2 regions of the Colwellia sp. BRX8-9 genome follow, and region 1 is predicted to be linked to the other one. Evidence: predicted binding sites of a transcription regulator. Region 1 holds the regulator's gene; the other holds the start of a gene.
What was found. Region 1 encodes sigma-54, which starts transcription at its own class of promoters, with help from an activator protein. Its sites were predicted from a motif close to GTTGGCACGNNNNTNGNNT; they were not measured.

Region 1 (7,964 bases):
GATCCCGATAGCTTATTACAAGAAGTTCAAGGAAAATACTTTGAACTTGATCTAAAAACTAACATCATAAGTTCAGAACAAGAAATTAAAATTATCGGTAAAGGATTTACCATCGATGGTAAAGGTTTAATTGTCGACTTAAACACCAACCAAATGACACTAACTAAACATGTGAAATCAATTTATGAAATTGTTAAAAAATAGCCTACTGTGCTTATTGTTATCAACTCCGCTATTTTCGTCAGCTTTCGCTGAAAAATTTGATATAAAACAAAAGATTGAAATTAACGCTTCAAGACAAGCCGTTGATCTTAAAAATAAAATATTCAGCTATATTGATAACGTGGTGATCACTCAAGGTTCATTAGTTATACGTGCTGATTTAGTACAAGTGCTGACTCAATCTGGCAGTGAAGAAAAAACCTATATCGCTAAAGGGAAGCCAGCAACCTTTAAACAAACCTTAGCCGATGGCACTCCTCTTAGCTTACAAGCAGACGAAATAAGATATGAGCCCGCAAATAATTTAGTGATAATTTCAGGAAATGCGTTATTACAGCAAGAAGGTAGTGAGGTTAGTGGCAGTAGAATTACTTACAATATTGCCACTCAGTATGTTAATGCTGAAAGTAAATCTAACGAACGCACTAAAACGATTTTTCAGCCGAAAGAAAAAATTAAAGCGACAACCACAGACGCGAAAACTCAGGAAAAAATTAATTTATGAGCACTAGCACCCTAATGGCAAAAGGCCTTGCCAAAGCCTATAAAGGCAGAAAAGTGGTTAAAAATGTCAGTATGCAAGTTTCAGCAGGACAAATAGTCGGTTTACTGGGCCCAAATGGTGCCGGAAAAACAACTTCTTTTTATATGATTGTGGGGTTAGTTGAAAGTGATAGTGGCGATATTATCTTAAATGACGAAAACCTGACGTTAGCGCCTATGCATGAGCGTGCGAGAAAAGGCATCGGATATTTACCACAAGAAGCCTCTATTTTTCGAAAACTCAGTGTTTACGACAATATTATGGCTATTTTACAAACACGAAAAGAATTATCAGATGCTGAACGCGAAGAAAAATTAGAACATCTTGTTGAAGAATTCAACATAGGTCATATCAAAGATAATTTAGGCATGAGCTTATCTGGTGGTGAACGCCGCCGAGTAGAAATTGCTCGCGCATTAGCTGCTGAACCAAAATTTATTTTATTAGATGAACCTTTTGCTGGTGTTGACCCAATTTCAGTAGGTGATATTAAAAAAATTATTCTACACTTAAAAGAACGTGGCATTGGTGTGTTGATCACTGATCACAATGTACGTGAAACTCTCGATGTATGTGAACATGCGTATATTGTTAGTCATGGTGAACTTATTGCAGAAGGTACTGCAGATCAAATTCTTGCAAATCAACACGTAAGAGATGTATACCTTGGTGAACAATTCACGCTATAGTAGTCAGTAAATGAATAGTATCTTCGTATGAAAAAAACGAAAATATCCCATTAAAAATAATAGGAAGTTAATGACCTAAATGCGCCCTACTCTACAACTCCGCATAGGACAACAATTAACCATGACGCCACAATTGCAGCAAGCAATCAAATTGCTGCAACTGTCTACGTTAGAGCTTCAACAAGAAATTCAGGAAGCCTTAGAAAGTAATCCATTATTAGAAATGGATGAGTCTTCAAATAATCCCGAAGATAAAAGTACTGACAACCTTGAAGAAGCTCACACTGCCGGTAATGGTGACGTTAAAGAAGCCCCTGCTTCTGATGGTAGCGAAGACGCTACGCCTACCATTGATGAAATCACCACCACTGAAGCCATGGACAAGAACGATATCCCTGAAGAATTAAACATGGATACCACTTGGGATGATAACTACACGGCCGGTGCAGCAAGTTCAAGCTCAGGCCCAGCTTCAGAAGATTATACTTACCAAGGCGAGACTCAAGACTCCATTCAAGATCATTTGCGCTGGCAAATGGAATTAAGCCCTTTTACCGAAACAGACCGCGCTATAGCGACAGCAATTATTGATGCTGTTGATGACGCCGGTTACTTAACGGTATCTAGTGAAGACATTTTAGAAAGTGTTGCCATTGAAGGAGTAGAGCTTGATGAAATTGAGGTGGTACTAAAACGTATTAACCTCTTTGATCCTGTCGGTGTCGCTGCTCGTTCTATTTCAGAATGTTTAATCATTCAACTTAATCAATTTGACCCCGCTACACCTTGGTTAGCAGAAAGTAAGTTAGTTTTGCGTGACCATATTAATCTGCTGGGTAGCCGAGACTATCGTACATTAATGCGTAAAACTCGACTGAAAGAAGAGCAACTGCGCGAAGTGGTGCGTCTTATTCAATCACTTGATCCTAGACCCGGCGATAGTGTGATGAAGAGTGACGATCAGTATGTTATTCCTGATGTGTCTGTTGAAAAGAAAAATGGCCGTTGGGTGGTCGAATTAAACCCTGATACTGCGCCAAAACTTTCGGTGAATCAGCAATATGCTTCGATGTCACGTTCGATGAAGTCGACAGCGGACACACAATTTATTCGCTCAAATTTACAAGAAGCTAAATGGTTTATTAAAAGCTTAGAAAGCCGTAATGATACCTTATTAAAAGTGTCAAACTGTATTGTGCAACGTCAAATTGGCTTTTTTGAACATGGTAATGAAGCCATGCGTCCAATGGTTTTAAATGATATTGCCGAAGCTGTCGATATGCATGAATCAACCATTTCACGAGTGACGACACAAAAGTACATGCATACGCCACGTGGAATTTTCGAACTGAAGTTTTTCTTCTCAAGCCATGTTGGCACCGAAAGCGGTGGCGAATGCTCATCAACAGCTATTCGTGCATTAATCAAAAAATTTGTTGCTGCCGAAATCCCAGCAAAACCACTTAGTGATAGTAAAATGGCTGATTTATTAGCCGATCAAGGGATAAATGTAGCTCGACGCACCATAGCAAAATATCGAGAGTCACTTTCTATTCCACCTTCTAACCAACGAAAAAGTTTACTTTAACGAAAAGATGAGGAATTAAGCTTATGCAAATTAATCTTTCTGGCCACCATGTTGACATTACCGAAGCTTTACGAGAAAACGTCACGACTAAGATGGCAAAATTAAGCCGACATTTTGATCATATCAATAATGTTCATGTTGTTCTCACCGTTGAAAAATCAAATCAAATTGCTGAAGCGACTGTTCACGTTAGTGGCTCTGATTTACATGCAAAAGCTGAAAATGCTGACATGTATGCCTCTATTGATAGTCTTGTTGTTAAGCTTGACCGGCAAATATTGAAGTACAAAGGTAAAACGAATCAGCATTAATGCTGTTTATCGCCTGTTCACTCACCAAAGAATCTAAGTAGTATAATGAAGTTGCAAGATATCCTTACCCTTGATTGCACCCTGTGTGCGATTAAGGGTACAAGCAAAAAAAAACTCCTTGAAATAATTAGCACAACTGCGGCAAAAAAATTCGACAATATTGATACTCATCAATTATTCGAAAGCTTAATGGCGCGTGAAAAGGTTGGCTCTACCGGCATAGGAAATGGCATTGCGATTCCTCATGGTCGATTAACCAACACGTCACAAGTTATTGCTGTATTGCTGACCAGTGAACAAGCCGTTGAATTTGATGCGATAGACAACCGTGCTGTCGATATTATTATTGCGTTATTTGTCCCCGAAGAAAACTGCCAACAACATTTAGATACCTTACAAAGTATTGCGCAAATATTTAGTACTAAACAGTTCGCAAAGCAAGTAAGAAAATGCCAAAATTCGCAAGAGCTTTTTACTTTAATAAAGCATGCTAAACGTTAATAAAATCTAATAATAATCCAGGAAAACTCAAATGAAACTCTTGATAGTCAGTGGTCGCTCAGGGTCAGGTAAAAGTGTCGCCTTACGTGTACTCGAAGATTTAGGCTACTACTGTGTCGATAATATTCCGGTGAATTTATTGCCTGCATTAGCGCATACCGTTATTAATGATTACGACAAAGTAGCGGTTAGTTTAGATGTACGTAACTTACCCAATGATCCTAATGACGTTTCAGAAATATTAGATTATCTACCAAAAACAGTAAAACTCGATATTCTGTATTTAGATGCTGATGACTCTGATCTTATTCGACGTTTTAGTGAAACGCGTCGTTTACATCCTTTGATTAAACAAAATATCCCACTCGACCAAGCCATCTCTTTAGAGAAAAAGCTGCTTGAGCCTATTTCCACGCGTGCGGGTTTGTATATTAATACCAGCCAGTTATCACCTCATCAATTATCTGATTTAGTGCGTGAGCGAATTTTGGGCAAAACCTCGGCATCTATGGTGGTGGTGTTTGAATCTTTTGGCTTTAAACACGGTGTACCACAAGACGCAGATTATGTTTTTGATGCACGTTTTCTGCCTAACCCTTTTTGGGAAACAGACTTAAAAGGTTTTACCGGTTTAGATCAACCCGTGCGAGACTTTCTTGCTAGCCAACCGATTGTCACTAAATTTATCTGGCAAATTAACAGTTTTATGATGACATGGTTACCCCACTTAGAAAGAAACAATCGCAGCTATATTACTATCGCCATTGGTTGTACGGGTGGAAAACACCGATCGGTTTATATTGCAGAAATATTAGCAAACAATCTTAGAAAAGAACGCGAAGATGTTCAGTCTCATCATCGCGACATTAAAATACAAAGCACTTAATAACGGTCACTGTATGCCAAAATATAATAAATCATTAACCATTAGCAATAAACTGGGATTACATGCACGTGCTGCCACTAAACTTGCCCAGTTAAGCCAAAAGCTTAATGCTAACGTTACTATTTGCTTAGAGGGCAAAGAAGCTGATGCCAGTAGTATTATGGGGTTAATGTTACTGGCCGGTGGCTTTGGAAAAACCGTAGAGGTGATTACCCAAGGAGAAGATGCTCAACAAGCACTTGACGATGTATGCCAGTTATTTTCTGATAAATTTGATGAAGACGAATGATAAAAAGACTGAATAAAAAATAAAGTTACGTTATCATTCATTACAACACCTTAGCCAGCGCATCTTGACTAAGATATAAACAATATAATTTTCGTATTACTGCGGCACAGGAAAACTTTATGCCGGAAATATCAGAGCAACAACAAAATCATCAACGCCTGCAACAAGTCAATAAAGCACTTGGTAGCGGTATGTTTGTGCACGTTCGAAAATTACTACAGAACATGCCAGCTTATGATATTGCTTTAATATTAGAGTCATCTCACCCGAAAAGTCGTGCCGTTTTATGGCAACTTATCGACGCTGATAATCACGGTGAAGTACTTGAAGAACTCAATGAGGAAGTTCGAAAAGGTATTTTAAAAACTATCCGCCCTGAAAAATTAGCCGCCGTTGCTGAAGGCATGGATGTTGATGATTTAGCTGAAGTTTTACGTACTCTACCCGATAGTGTTTATCAAGAAGTATTAAGTGCTATGGACTCGCAAGACCGAGGTCGAGTCGAAGCCGCGTTATCATTTGAAGAAGATACCGCTGGCGGTATCATGAATACCGATACCATAACAATTCGTCCCGATGTAACGGTTGATGTGGTATTGCGCTATTTGCGCTTACGGGGTGATTTACCTGAAGCGACCGATTCTTTTTATGTGGTCGATGGTAAGAATCACTTTATTGGCGCCGTTTCTCTAGCGGCGATCATTACCGCTAAACCTGAAATTATCGTCTCAACACTCATTGATAAAGATATTGAAGCAATTCAAGTGCATTTGTCTGATAGTGACGTAGCGCAACTCTTTGAAAAATTTGATTGGTTCTCTGCACCAGTTATTGATGATGAAGGCCGTTTGCTTGGTCGTATCACGATAGACGATGTTATTGATATTATTCGTGAGGATGCCGAACATTCAATGATGAGTATGGCGGGCTTAGATGGAGAGGCAGATACCTTTGCTCCGGTTTTAAAAAGCACGCAACAACGCTCTATTTGGCTTGGCGTTAATCTCATTACCGCACTACTTGCCGTTGCTGTATCGAGTATGTTCGAAGGTGTTTTAAGCCAACTGGCTATTTTAGCTATTTTAAATTCTTTAGTGCCTAGTATGGGTGGTGTTGCCGGTAACCAAACCTTAACACTGGTTGTTCGCGCCATTGCGCTAGGCCATGTTGGCGACTCAAATGCGAGAATACTTATTCAGAAAGAACTTGCTGTTGGTTTTCTTAATGGCGTTATCTGGGCGGTATTAATTGCTGGTGTTGTGGCTATTTGGCAACAAAATTTAATGCTTGGTGGCGTTATAGCCTTTGCAATGTTAATGAATTTAACCGCTGCTGGTATCGCTGGTGTCGCTATCCCGCTGTTTTTGAAAAGGATGAATATTGACCCTGCTCTCGCTGGTAGTGTGATATTAACAACGATTACCGATGTGGTCGGAATATTCGCTTTCTTAGGTACTGCAACTTTATTCCTAACCTAAACTAGATATTGGCTTATTGAGATCTTGATACCTTTTCAAGATCTCAATACTAGCCTGTTGGTTTTAATAATCAAATGTACCTTATTAAAATAACACGATTTGATTAATTGCCGCCAACCTGCATCTCTTCAATTAACAATGAACCCGTTAAAATACTGCCTCGTAAGTCAACATCACTACCGACAGCAACTAAGCCTTTAAAGATATCAGATAAATTACCCGCAATGGTAACTTCTGATACCGGGTAAGCAATTTCACCGTTTTCAACCCAGAAACCGGCAGCGCCACGTGAATAATCACCATTGACTACATTAACGCCTTGTCCCATTAATTCAGTGACAAGAAAGCCAGTACCGAGTTTTTTCAACATGGCATTAAAGTCACCGCCATTGGCAGAACCTTTGGCATTAATTTGCCAATTATGAATACCACCGGCATGGCCAGTAGATTTAAGTCCTAGCTTACGTGCTGAATAACTGGTTAATAGATAGGTCTCTAAACAACCATCGACAATAATTTCACGGTCAACCGTTTTGATGCCTTCACTGTCGAAAGCACTACTCGCTAACCCTTTTAAAATATGAGGGCGTTCACTGATATTTAAAAAGTCAGGAAAAACTTGTTTGCCAATAGCGTCCATTAAAAAAGATGATTTACGGTATAAATTACCACCGCTGATCGCCGCTATAAAATGTCCAAAAATGGAATTAGCAATGTCGGCACGAAACATCACCGGCACTTTTCCTGTCGGTAATTTTTGAGCATTTAATCTCGAAAGCGCTTCTTTTGATGCTTGCACACCAATAGCGATGCCATTATCCATTAAATCAAAATCACGATTAACGGTGTAAGCATAATCTCTTTGCATATCATCACCTTCAGAGGCGATCATTACGCAGCTTAAACTATGGCGAGAGCTTGGATAGCCAACAATCTGCCCATTGCTATTGCCATACACTTTATAGCCTTCAAAGCTATCAAGTGATGCACCATCTGAGTTAGTAATACGAGGATCATACGCTAGCGCACTATCTTCACATTCTTTGGCGAGTTGAATAGCTTGGTCTGTTGTTAAAACTTTTGGGTGATATAAGTCTAAATCAGCAGGCGACATTTCAAGCATGTCCTTGTCTGCTAATCCTGAACAGTCGTCAACAGAGGTATACTTTGCAATATTAACCGCCGCTTGTACTGTTTGTTTTAACGCCGCTTCTGATAAATCTGCGGTTGAAGCACTCCCTTTACGACCTTGCTGGTAAACAGTAATACCCAATGCACCGTCATTAGTAAACTCAACCGTTTCAACTTCACCAAACCGCGTACCAACACTTAACCCTTGTTGGCGGCTTATAGAAGCTTCAGCTGCATCTGCTCCTAGCGATTTTGCTAAGTCGAGTACTTGTGCTACACGTTGCTCAACGTCTCTTAATTGTTCGTTCATCGATTGTTTAGCGTT
Region 2 (7,964 bases), on a different contig from region 1:
AGTTGAAAAAATGCGTAAGTATAACTTACAAAAAAACACTAACTAATATCCTACGTTAACCAGATGTATTGATTGTTATATCCGTTATTACACCAGCCGTTGTACTGGAAAGTATCGCGACGGTTAGCGTCTTTATCTTTGGTTGAATTGAATGTTCTTAGACAGTAAAGCCAAATCTTTGACGGCAAGAATTGTTCTAAAAATCGCTTCTAACATCATGTAAATTAATGTAAAACCTCTTTGGCATAGTTAATGCTTTATTCAGTTGGTATTTTTAAATTGAGTAAAGTATATGGCCGTTGCAGTTTCACATTCATCAGCATCTTCTAAATTGTCTACACCCATTCATTGTGTGGAAGATAATCTGTTTCATAAAGCTAAATTTGCTTTTACTCCGCAGTCATTTGCTCATAGCGATACGTTAGAAAGTGAAGCATACCGTGGCGAGCTATCGTTACTTCGTCAAAAGTCTAATCAACTTGAGCAAATTATTGATGTTATGCCGACCGGGATGATAATGCTTGATGGTAACGGTATTGTTATTAAAACCAATAAAATTGCTAGTTTGTTACTCGATGAACCGATTCTTGGTCAAGCTTGGTTTGATGTTATTAAACGATCGTTTAAACCTCGTGCCGACGATTGGCATGAAGTGTCATTGAAAGACGGCCGCCGGGTTAAATTAGAAATTACTGCTTTAGGTGATCAACCTGGCCAGTTAATTATGATCACTGATTTGACCGAAACGCGTTTATTACAAGATAAGCTTAGCCATATGCAGCGTTTATCGTCATTAGGTCATTTGGTTTCAAAGCTTGCTCATCAAATTCGCACACCACTTTCTGCCGCTATGTTATATGGCGCAAATTTAAAAAATAAAAAGCTTTCTTCAGACGATCGAAGTAGCTTTCAAGACAAATTAATGGCGCGCTTGCACGACTTAGAACAGCAAGTAAACGATATGTTGTTGTTTTCAAAAAGTGGCAAGCAAAAAGTTGTTGAACCACTTTCAATTAATAAATTGATTACGCATTCAGTTAACGCCGTAGAAGCATTAATCGTTCAGGCCAAAGCGAAAGTAAACATTAAGCTTTGTGATGATGATTGCCAAATCTTAGGTAATAAACGTGCGTTAAGCGGTGCTATTGAAAACTTAATTCACAACAGTTTACAAGTTATTAAGCAGGGTGCGGAGATTTCCATTACCACCTACTGCCAAAATGAATACGCTTATATTAGTGTACAAGATAATGGTCAAGGTATTAGTGAAGAGCTTGCCAATAAAATTTTTGAACCTTTCTATACATCAAGGGCACAGGGAACCGGCTTAGGTTTAGCGGTGGTAAAGTCAGTTGCTAAGGCTCATCAAGGCGATGTTCGCTTAGTGAGTAAGCCAGGAGAGGGCGCGCACTTTTGTATTCACTTACCTATTTTAGACACAAACAATGTTAACGGGGAGAACACTAATGAATCAAAGTAAAATATTAGTTGTTGAAGATGATGCAGGATTACGTGAAGCCCTGATGGATACTTTAAAGTTATCAGGTTATCAATGTATTGAAGCTCAATCAGGTGAAGATGCTTTACTCACGCTTAAAGAACAAAGTGTTGATCTCGTCGTTAGTGACGTGCAAATGGATGGTATGTCGGGCTTAACACTGCTCAATAGTATTAAAAGAAATTGGCCAAATTTACCTGTGCTGATAATGACGGCATACGGTACGATTCATGATGCTGTTCAAGCGATGCGTGATGGCGCCTGTAATTATATGGCAAAACCTTTTGCGCCAGAAGTGCTACTCAATATGGTTAACCAATATGTGCCATTGAATGTGACTAGTCGGCATGAACCTGTGGTTGCTGACGCACAAAGTATTGAACTATTAGCGTTAGCAAAGAAAGTCGCGACCACAGATGCTTCTGTTATGGTGCTCGGCCCCAGTGGCTCTGGCAAGGAAGTATTAGCACAATACGTTCATTACCATTCGAACCGAAGTGATAAGCCCTTTGTTGCTATAAACTGTGCTGCAATTCCAGAGAATATGCTGGAAGCGACTTTATTTGGTTATGAAAAAGGTGCCTTTACCGGAGCCATTCAAGCGTGCCCAGGTAAATTTGAACAAGCACAGGGCGGTACTATTTTATTAGACGAGATCACTGAAATGGATCTTGGCTTACAAGCAAAAATTTTACGGGTCTTACAAGAGCGAGAAGTTGAACGCTTAGGAGGTCGAAAAACAATTAAGCTTGATGTTCGTGTTATCGCAACCAGCAACCGTGATTTAAGAGTTGCTGTAAAAGAGGGTATCTTCCGTGAAGATCTCTACTACCGTTTAAACGTCTTTCCATTAACTTGGTTAGCATTAAATAAACGCAGAGATGATATTGTGCCATTAGCCAAACATTTAATTACTCAAGCATCGTTAGCGAATAACATGGCTATTCCAGAACTAACCGCTTCGGCGAGAAATAAACTGACGAGTTACGATTGGCCAGGCAATGTTCGTGAATTAGACAATGTTATTCAACGAGCCATTATTTTGCATAGCGACCAGATTATTAATGCCGGTGACTTGTTAATTGAAAATTTCGACAGTGAAATTATTACTGACGTGGCGTTAGAAAATAATAGCGAAGACATGCTTGGTAATGAATTAAAAATACAAGAGCATCAAATTATTCTTGATACCCTCACCGCTTGTCAAGGTAGCCGTAAAGATGTTGCTGAACGATTAGGCATTAGCCCAAGAACGCTTCGCTATAAAATAGCAAGAATGCGTGATTCGGGCATTCAAATACCAGCCTAACAATCGCTCAAAAGGGTAATTTTCCTATAAAGCCAATATTTTCATTTAAAATATTGGCTTTACTGCTATTTGCAGTTTTCACTCATTAAACCTTCCATAACCTCGATAATTCTTTAATTCTCATACTGGCACCATGCTTGCAATATCATCGTTATATCGTTACTTAAACCGTTATTTATAGGCTTAGTAGCAAAAAATTGACACAAGTGAGTAGCTCATGAATATCGATACCAATTCTTTATACGCACAAATGCAAAGTATGTCGCTTGGAAACTCTTCGTTGCAGGGGGCTTCATTTGAAAAAATGGGCAATAACCTTGGCATGGGAGACAGCGCTATTCCAGCGCTGAATAAGTCGACCAGTAATTTTGGCGATATGCTTAAAGATGCGGTGAATAATGTTAACGATATTCAAAAAGAGTCTGGAGCAAAGAAAATAGCTTTTGAAATGGGCGACCGAAGCGTTACGCTCGCTGATACTATGGTTGCTTCCGCTAAAGCTGGTATTGCTTTTGATGCCACCGTACAAGTACGTAATAAGTTTGTTGAAGCATATAAAGAAATAATGAATATGCCAGTTTAACAATACCTTAGTATAAAATAGATAGTATTTCGTAATAAAATCAAGTGGTAGTGGAGAAATTAAGTGGCTGATACTGATAATAATTCAATGGTTGCTGCCGATGGCGGCACCGGGTTAATGGCAAGTGATGGTGCTGATAATATGGCTGATGAGCAAAAATCAGGCTTTGCTTCTGCTATGGGTAATGTCGATTTATTACGCCAAGTCACCTTAATTATGGCATTAGCAATTTGTTTAGCTATTGCTGTTTTTGTTATTATGTGGGCAAATCAAGCCGAATATAGATTTCTTGCCAAACAACCTACCGAACAATTAATCAAAACAATGGACTTTCTAGACGCTAACCAAGTGGATTACCGTCAAGCAAACAACACTATTTCAGTACAAAGTGATCAATATCAAGAAATTAAAATTTTACTTGCTCGTGAAGGTTTATCTGATGAACCAACAGAAGGTAGTGAAATTATTATGCAAGATATGGGTTTTGGTGTCAGCCAGCGCCTTGAAACAGAACGTCTTAAGTTTTCTCGTGAGCAGCAATTGGCTCGCACCATTGAAGAACTGCAAGCTATCTCTAGAGCAAAAGTTTTACTGGCGATACCCCGCGAAAATATTTTTGCTAAACGTACCCGCAGCGCATCTGGCACTGTGGTACTAACTATGCGTAAAGGGCGGATGTTATCTGAAGAAGAAGTTGACTCTGTTGTTGATATTATTGCTTCTGCCGTTCAGGGTATGGAACCTAACCGAGTTACAGTGACAGATCAAAATGGTCGTTTACTTAATTCCGGCTCACAAACCTCTGTTTCTTCTCGCACACGCAAAGAGTTTGAAATGGAGAAAAAAAGAGAAAATGAATATTTAAACAAAATAGACAGCATACTCATCCCTGTCGTTGGTTTAGGGAACTACACCGCACAAGTTAATGTGACCATGGATTTCACCTCAAGTGAAGAAATGCAGCGTCGTTATAATTCAGATTTACCGGCACTGCGCAGTGAAATGAAAGTTGAAGACAACACGATTGGCGGTTTACTTGGTGGTATTCCTGGAGCGTTAAGCAATCAGCCACCACTTGATTCAAATATTCCAGAAAATGCGAATGGTGGTGCACAACAAAGATCAATGCCTGGTCGTAAACACCTTGAATCAACAAAAAATTATGAATTAGACGAAGCTATCAGCCATACCAAACAACAAGCAGGTGTCGTTCGTCGAGTAAGCGTTTCTGTTGCACTTGATTACTTGGCAACTGCTGATGCTGAAGGCGCGATTACCGATTCACCGAGATCTGTTGAAGAAATGTCAAATATTCGTCGCTTATTACAAGGGAGTATTGGTTTTAATTTACAACGTGGTGATGTATTAGAAGTCGTTACCTTGCCATTCTCTCGTCAAATTATTGAGGATGCTCCTAAAGTTCCTTTCTATGAGAATGCCGACATATTAAAGTTTTTCAAATTAGGCATGGGCGCATTAGTCATTATTGTATTGATACTTGCCGTTGTTAAACCTATGCTTAAACGTCTTATTAACCCTGATCAAACACCTGATGACTACGGTGATAAATCACTCGATAGCCACATTGATTTGGGTGATGAAACCATGGATATGCTAACATCAGACTTTGATGCGGCGGCAGTAGGTTTTGCACCTGATGGTAGTTTACAATTACCTGATTTACATCGCGATGAAGATATACTAAAAGCTGTTCGAGCGCTTGTTGCTAATGAGCCTGAACTTTCCTCTCAAGTGGTTAAAAGTTGGTTGAACGAAGATGAGTGATGAAATGCAAGAGTTAGCCCCTGCACCTAAGGGTTTTGACGTTGACAAACTTGATGGTGCAGAGAAAGCTGCGATATTATTGCTAAGCTTATCTGAAGAAGATGCCGCGCAAATATTAAAACACTTAGAGCCTAAGCAGGTTCAACAAGTGGGCATGGTTATGGCTGCCATGGAAGATTTCACCCAAGAAAAAATTACCGCTGTTCATAAGCTCTTTATCCATGAAATACAAAACTTCAGTACCATTGGCTTCCAAAGTGAAGAATTCGTTCGCAAGGCATTAACTGCAGCATTAGGTGAAGACAAAGCCGGCAATTTAATTGATCAAATTGTCATGGGAGGCGGTGCAAAAGGTTTAGATTCATTGAAATGGATGGACTCAAAACAAGTAGCCAATATTATTCGTAACGAGCATCCTCAAATTCAAACCATTGTACTTTCCTATTTAGACCCTGATCAATCGGCTGAAATTATGAGCCAGTTTGCCGAAAAAGTGCGTTTAGATTTAATGATGCGTATTGCTAACCTTGAAGAAGTTCAACCGGCAGCATTACAAGAACTTAATGAAATTATGGAAAAACAGTTTGCCGGTCAAGCAGGTGCACAAGCCGCTAAAATGGGTGGTTTAAAAGCAGCAGCTGACATTATGAACTATTTGGATACCAATGTTGAAGGTATGCTAATGGATTCAATTCGTGAACATGACGAAGAGATGAGTCAACAAATTCAAGACTTGATGTTTGTTTTCGAAAACCTTGCCGATGTAGACGACCGTGGTATTCAAGCGATATTACGTGAAGTACAACAAGATGCGTTGATGAAAGCAATTAAAGGCGCAGATGATGTACTGAAAGAAAAAATTATGGCGAATATGTCCAAACGTGCCGCTGAAATGCTGGCAGATGACCTTGAAGCTATGGGACCGGTGCGTATTAGTGAAGTTGAAGCCGCACAAAAAGAAATATTATCTGTTGCTCGACGATTATCTGACGCTGGAGAAATTATGCTTGGTGGCGCTGGTGGCGGTGATGAGTTCTTATAAACCTTATATTTTTAGGTCAGTCAAAACTTACTGTTATAAAATATTATGAAATTATTAAATAAATCGAATGCTGAAGTTATTAAACATAATCCCGAACAAGAAACCGATGTTTGGTCATTGCCGACGGTTAAATCTGAAAATAAAATTAAAGATGAAACAACCAATGCTATGGGAAAGAAAGCCGCTTGGCGTTTCGAGCCCCCTGAAGATTTTGTTGAAGAAGAAATCGCGCCATTAACGGCAGAAGATATTGAAAACATTCGTCAAGCTGCATTTGATGAAGGCCTTAATCAGGGCAAGGAAGAAGGTTTTGCTAAAGGTTATGAAGAAGGTAAAGTCTCTGGCCATGAAGAAGGTATGGTACTTGGTCACCAAGAAGGTCTTGAAACTGGCTTAGCCGAAGCAAAAGAAAGTATCGATGAACAATCAGCTGCATGGGCGTCACTTACTGAACAGCTTCATAAGCCATTACTCGATGTCGAAAAAAATGTTGAACAACAATTACTTCATCTTGTCGTAGAACTCACCGAAGCGATTACCTTAGAAGAAGCTAAAACTAACCCTGATATTATTATTGCTGCGATTTCTGCGGGTATAAAAGCTTTACCTAGCCAAGAAGCGCAAACGCAAATTTTATTACACCCCAACGATATTAAACGTGTTGAAAAGCAATTTGGCGCTAAACATGTGCAAGAACAAGGTTGGCGTTTACTCGCTGCCCCGCAATTAGTTCCGGGTAGCTGTCAAATTGAAAATAGCACCTCTAATATCGACCTGAGTGTTAAATCTCGAATAAAAGAAGTATTGGACTCGTTTTTGCAAGATGCACTACATCAGTAATTTCTTGTACAAAAGAGTCAAAATACCGCTATGGTTGATATTTCTCGCCTTAATGAAAGACTAAAAAACTGCCAAGAATTTGTGCACCCGCATAAAGTCTCTGTTGCTGGGCGTTTAGTCCGAGTAGTCGGATTAACGCTTGAAGCTGTTGGCGTAAAAGCGGCAGTTGGTAGCCAATGTTTAGTCGAAACAGCACAAGGCGATTTAATCGCTGAAATTGTTGGTTTTTCTAAAGACATAACTTTTCTAATGCCAGAGCAAAGCTTACAAGGTGTTTTACCGGGTGCGCGCGTTGTGCCACTAACAACTAAAGCTCGCTTACCCTTTTCAATGGATTTACTTGGCCGAGTCGTTGACGGTGTTGGTAAACCACTTGACGGCAAAGGGCCAATCAAGAACTCAGGCAATTATCAAATAAACAATAAGCCGATTAATCCGTTATCAAGGCGTGGTATCACTGAACCACTTGATGTTGGTGTGCGCGCTATTAATAGTTTTCTAACGGTTGGTATTGGTCAGCGTATGGGCTTATTTGCCGGCTCAGGTGTCGGTAAAAGTGTCTTGTTAGGTATGATGACACGCGGCACAACTGCTGATGTTATCGTTGTGGGGCTAATTGGCGAACGTGGTCGAGAAGTTAAAGAGTTTATCGAAGAAATTTTAGGCGAAGAAGGGCGAGCACGTTCAGTTGTTGTTGCGGCGCCTGCCGATAATTCGCCATTAATGCGTTTAAAAGGCTGTGAAACTGCGGTACAAATTGCTGAGTACTTTCGTGATCAAGGTCTGAATGTCTTGCTACTGGTTGACTCGCTAACGCGTTATGCCCAAGCGCAACGAGAAATAGCACTGGCTGTCGGCGAACCACCGGCAACCAAAGGTTATCCGCCTTCGGTCTTTTCAAAGTTAC

Region 2: a site for sigma-54 is predicted at 2,932-2,950, ahead of fliE (flagellar hook-basal body complex protein FliE). Genes of this name have one in related genera too.

Annotation. Positions count from the first base shown of each region.
Region 1 is NZ_JACGVN010000002.1:166,150-174,113, reverse strand. It holds gene lptC (LPS export ABC transporter periplasmic protein LptC) at 1-204, shown strand, start outside; gene lptA (lipopolysaccharide transport periplasmic protein LptA) at 185-727, shown strand; gene lptB (LPS export ABC transporter ATP-binding protein) at 724-1,455, shown strand; gene H4J70_RS02475 (RNA polymerase factor sigma-54) at 1,535-3,043, shown strand; gene hpf (ribosome hibernation promoting factor) at 3,067-3,354, shown strand; gene ptsN (PTS IIA-like nitrogen regulatory protein PtsN) at 3,400-3,855, shown strand; gene rapZ (RNase adapter RapZ) at 3,887-4,741, shown strand; gene H4J70_RS02455 (HPr family phosphocarrier protein) at 4,755-5,030, shown strand; gene mgtE (magnesium transporter) at 5,150-6,508, shown strand; gene pmbA (metalloprotease PmbA) at 6,612-7,964, opposite strand, start outside.
Region 2 is NZ_JACGVN010000004.1:53,332-61,295, reverse strand. It holds gene H4J70_RS04520 (sigma-54 dependent transcriptional regulator) at 1-46, shown strand, start outside; gene H4J70_RS04515 (PAS domain-containing sensor histidine kinase) at 293-1,480, shown strand; gene H4J70_RS04510 (sigma-54 dependent transcriptional regulator) at 1,467-2,807, shown strand; gene fliE (flagellar hook-basal body complex protein FliE) at 3,025-3,390, shown strand; gene fliF (flagellar basal-body MS-ring/collar protein FliF) at 3,454-5,175, shown strand; gene fliG (flagellar motor switch protein FliG) at 5,168-6,217, shown strand; gene fliH (flagellar assembly protein FliH) at 6,263-7,057, shown strand; gene fliI (flagellar protein export ATPase FliI) at 7,088-7,964, shown strand, end outside.